Regions from separate parts of the Streptomyces sp. NPDC040545 genome, predicted to be linked through region 2. Evidence: predicted binding sites of a transcription regulator. Region 2 holds the regulator's gene; the other holds the start of a gene.
What was found. Region 2 encodes HspR, which represses chaperone genes until heat shock. Its sites were predicted from a motif close to TTGAGNNNNNNNNNCTCAA; they were not measured.
Positions count from the first base shown of each region.

Region 1: clpB (ATP-dependent chaperone ClpB) is a predicted target of HspR. The motif match lies at 1,064-1,082, and genes of this name have one in related genera.

Region 1 is NZ_JBVIWA010000007.1:308,900-311,289, forward strand. It holds gene clpB (ATP-dependent chaperone ClpB) at 1-997, opposite strand, end outside; gene ACZ573_RS17305 (pyridoxamine 5'-phosphate oxidase family protein) at 1,121-1,573, shown strand; gene ACZ573_RS17310 (Rieske (2Fe-2S) protein) at 1,708-2,022, opposite strand; gene ACZ573_RS17315 (helix-turn-helix transcriptional regulator) at 2,376-2,390, shown strand, end outside.
Region 2 is NZ_JBVIWA010000014.1:8,566-10,955, reverse strand. It holds gene grpE (nucleotide exchange factor GrpE) at 1-11, shown strand, start outside; gene dnaJ (molecular chaperone DnaJ) at 51-1,232, shown strand; gene ACZ573_RS24645 (heat shock protein transcriptional repressor HspR) at 1,234-1,707, shown strand; gene ACZ573_RS24640 (hypothetical protein) at 1,876-2,390, opposite strand, start outside.

The sequences.
Region 1 (2,390 bases), on a different contig from region 2:
GCTCCAGCGCCGGGTCCTTCTCGATCCGCTCGCGGTACTCGTCGAGCGTGGTCGCGCCGACCATCCGCAGCTCGCCGCGGGCCAGCATGGGCTTGAGCATGTTGCCCGCGTCCATGGCGGAGTCGCCGCCGGCGCCCGCGCCGACGACCGTGTGCAGCTCGTCGATGAAGGTGATGATCTGGCCGTCGCTCGACTTGATCTCGGCCAGTACGGTCTTCAGCCGCTCCTCGAACTCGCCGCGGTACTTGGCGCCGGCGACCATCGCGCCGAGGTCCAGGGAGACGAGGCGCTTGTTCTTCAGGGACTCGGGGACGTCTCCCTTGACGATGCGCTGGGCCAGGCCCTCGACGACGGCGGTCTTGCCGACGCCGGGCTCGCCGATGAGCACGGGGTTGTTCTTCGTCCGGCGCGAGAGCACCTGGACGACGCGCCGGATCTCATGGTCACGGCCGATGACCGGGTCGAGCTTGCCCTCACGCGCCGCTGCCGTGAAGTCGGTGCCGAACTTCTCCAGGGCCTTGTACTGGCCCTCGGGGTCGGGGGTGGTCACCCGCCGTCCTCCTCGTGCGTTCTCGAAGGCGTCGAGCAGCTTCTTCGCCGTCGCGCCCTGGGTGGAAAGGACCTCGCCGGCCGCGCCGCCCTTGGCGGCGAGGGCGATGAGGAGGTGTTCGGTGGAGAGGTAGTCGTCGCCGAGCTTGCCGGCCTGCGCGTCCGCCTCGGCGAGTACGGCGAGCAGGTCCCGGGTGGGCTGCGGGGGCGCGACGGTGGAGCCGGTGACGCTGGGCAGGGCGGCGAGCAGCCGCTCGGCCCCGGCCCGCACGGCGGCCTGGTCGGCGTCGGTGGCGACCAGCAGGTCGATGACGTTCTCGTTGTCCTCGCCGGCGAGGAGGGCCAGCAGCAGGTGCGCGGGGGTCAGGTCCGCATGACCGTCCTTGACGGCCCTGCTGGTGGCCGCGTTCAGCGCGTCGCGGCTCTTGTTGGTCAGTTCGGCGTCCACTGCGACTTCTCCTCTCCCCGAGGGGTAGCTCCCACGACAACACTGACAGAGTCAGCGTATGCAAAGTTGAGTCTATTCCACTCAAGGCAAGTGGGGACACCGTTGCCCCGTACCCTTCGGGCCATGTCCCATGACGTACTCAACCCGACGCCCGAGTACCTCGCCTTCTGGCGGGAGCGGCACGTCTGCACCCTGACCACCCCGCGCCCCGACGGCACGCCGCACGTGGTGCCGGTGGGGGTGACGTACGACCCGGAGGCCGGCCTGGCCCGGGTGATCAGCAACCGGCACAGCAAGAAGGTGCGCAACATCCTGGCGGCGCAGGAGGTGCACGAGGCGCAGGAGGCGCAGGCGGAGCGGCCGGACGGCGCGCCGGTGGGCGCGCGGGTCGCGGTCTGCCAGATGGAAGGGCGCCGCTGGGCCACGCTGGAGGGCCGCGCAGTGATCCGCACGGACGAGGCGTCGGTCGCCGACGCGGTCGCGCGCTACGCGGAGCGCTACGGGCGCACGCCCTCGCCCAATCCCGACCGGGTCGTCATGGAGATCACCCTGGACCGGGCCATGGGGCGCGCGTGAGCCGTTGATTCTTCATCTTGTCCGGTTCGCGCACTGGACGCGGACATCACAACGGCGCCATCGTGGTCAGGTCCACGATGGCGCCGTTGTGTGGGGGTAGCGCCTGAGCGATCTGGAACGACGGGGGAATCGCTTCAGGCACTGCGGGGGGTGGCGGTGGTGATATCGGGTTCGAAGAGCTGGTGGTCACGCTGATCGAGATTGACGAAGACCATTCCGTAGCGCACCTCGCAGCGGACGGGCTGCGGCGCGCCCCGCGGGCGGCGCAGGCACCGGTAGGCACGTACGTCCTCGTCCTCCTCGCGCACGACGACGATCGGTTGGCCGAACAGGGTGACCATCAACGAGTCGCCAGGGTGGGGGATGGCCGTGGCGAGATCGATGAACTGCCAGCCCGAACGGTAGGCGGAGGCCATCTCGCGGCGGAAGCCGCGATCGTCGGGGGTCATGCGGACACCGTCACAGGCGCATCGGTCCAACCCGTATCGCCGTTTCCGCCCAGCAGGCCGCTGGTCCATCCGGTGTCCGCGTACTTACCCGCGGGCGCCGTGGTCCAGCCCGTGTCGTCCGTGCTCGTCAGGCTCGTGCCCTGACCGTCCCTAGCGCTCCCCGCGTCACTTTCGACGGCGCTGACTGCCCCAAAAACCGCAACGGCGGAGAAAACTATGGCAAGCACCGAGCGAAGCATTCTCTTGTACATGGTCGGCTTCGTCCTCACTTGATGGAATCCTCTCCCCCGCGTGACAGACGATGGCTCATTCAGGCACGTCAATGCCACAGGGACGATGCATCATGTTCTTGCATGTTCAGGACCCTG
Region 2 (2,390 bases):
ACAAGGGCTGATGCACCACACGTAGAAGCACGGGAGGAGGGACACCGGGGATGAGCACGAAGGACTTCGTCGAGAAGGACTACTACAAGGTCCTCGGTGTCCCGAAGGACGCCACCGAGGCCGAGATCAAGAAGGCGTACCGGAAGCTCGCCCGCGAGTTCCACCCGGACGCCAACAAGGGCGACGCCTCCGCCGAGGCGCGCTTCAAGGAGATCTCCGAGGCGAACGACATCCTCGGCGACGCCAAGAAGCGCAAGGAGTACGACGAGGCGCGCGCCCTGTTCGGCAACGGTGGCTTCCGCCCCGGGCCGGGCGGCGGCGGCTCCTTCAACTTCGACCTCGGCGACCTCTTCGGGGGTCAGCAGCAGGGCGCCGGCCAGGCCGGCGGCTTCGGCGGCGGCCTGGGTGACGTCTTCGGCGGCCTCTTCAACCGCGGCGCCGGCCCCGGTGCGGGCACCCGTACCCAGCCGCGCCGCGGCCAGGACATCGAGTCGGAGGTCACCCTCTCCTTCACGGAGGCGGTGGACGGGGCCACGGTCCCGCTCCGGATGTCCTCCCAGGCCCCCTGCAAGGCCTGTTCGGGCACCGGCGACAAGAACGGCACCCCCCGGGTGTGCCCGACCTGTGTCGGCACCGGCCAGGTCTCGCGGGGCAGCGGCGGTGGTTTCTCGCTGACCGACCCCTGTGCGGACTGCAAGGGCCGCGGCCTGATCGCGGAGACCCCTTGCGAGGTCTGCAAGGGCAGCGGGCGCGCCCGCAGCTCCCGCACCATGCAGGTCCGGATCCCGGCGGGCGTCTCCGACGGCCAGCGGATCCGGCTGCGCGGCAAGGGTGCGCCGGGCGAGCGCGGCGGTCCGGGCGGTGACCTCTACGTGGTCGTGCACGTCGGTTCCCACCCGGTGTTCGGCCGCAAGGACGACAACCTGACGGTGACCGTGCCCGTGACGTTCGCGGAGGCGGCGCTGGGTGCCGAGATCAAGGTCCCGACCCTGAACGGCCCCTCGGTGACGCTGAAGCTGCCGCCGGGCACCCCCAACGGGCGCACCATGCGGGCCCGCGGCAAGGGTGCGGTCCGCAAGGACGGCACCCGCGGCGACCTGCTGGTCACGGTGGAGGTCGCGGTCCCGACCGAGCTGTCCGACAAGGCCCGCGAGGCCCTGGAGATGTACCGCGAGGCGACGGAGTCGCAGGACCCGCGCTCCGCGCTGTTCGAGTCCGCGAAGGGAGCATGACATGGACGGCCGCCGACGACAGTCCTCCCGTCTGGGAAACGGTGCCTACCAACTCACCGACGAGACCCCGGTCTACGTGATCTCGGTGGCCGCCCAGCTCTCCGGTCTGCATCCGCAGACCCTCCGCCAGTACGACCGTCTCGGCCTGGTCTCCCCGGACCGTACGGCCGGCCGCGGCCGGCGCTACTCGGCCCGTGACATCGAACTGCTCCGCACGGTGCAGGCGTTGTCGCAGGACGAGGGCATCAACCTGGCGGGCATCAAGCGCATCATCGAACTGGAGAACCAGGTCGCCGCGCTCCAGCAGCGCGTGGCCGAACTCTCCGCGGCCGTGGACGGCGCGGCGGCCACGCTGCAGGCGCGCGAGGCCCAGGTCCACGCCTCGTACCGCCGCGACCTGGTCCCGTACCAGCCCCCGCAGCCGGGCAGCGCCCTGGTCGTCTGGCGCCCCAGCCCCAAGCGACCGCTGGACTGATCCAGGCCCCGCGCCTCGCGCACGAACACACGAAGGGCCTCACCGGAAACCACATCCGGTGGGGCCCTTCGTCATGTCATCCTCAACGCCACCCGGCCCCGTGTAGCAGCCCCGTCAGGACGTGACGTGACGGGGCTGCCCATCGCTAGCCGGATCCGCGTGAGTCGCTCACGGGATGGGAATTTCCCGCCTGTCGAAGTCACGCGCCAGGGAAATAGACCAGACATCTCCCTTGAGCGGCCGTCCCACACCTCCGAGCTCAGCCGTCAGTACGTGCACGATTGCGGCCGACTCCGCTACCGCGAATCTGGCGTGAGGCTCCTGAAGTCGGTCGTCGATCCGGCGCAAGCGGATACCCTCGGCAGCCATGTGTTCCTCGAGGTCGCAGAATTTGATCCGCTCCTCAAATTTCCCATGCCTTTCGATCAGGGCATTCGAGACGACATCAGGTTCTCCGGTCGCCAGCCTGTGAATCTGAATGCTCAATTCGACGCATTGCCATCCATCAGCGCCCTTGATGAAGGAGAGTTCCACCAGTCCGAAGTCGCGACGCATTCGCCCTTTGCGCACATCGTCGACGTAATCGCGGCCGAGCTGCGCCTCCCAGTCGTCAGGCCGGGCATTCAGCCCGAGGTTTTGTACGGTGCCAGACCGCAAGACGTCGATGCAGAACTGGAGTGCGC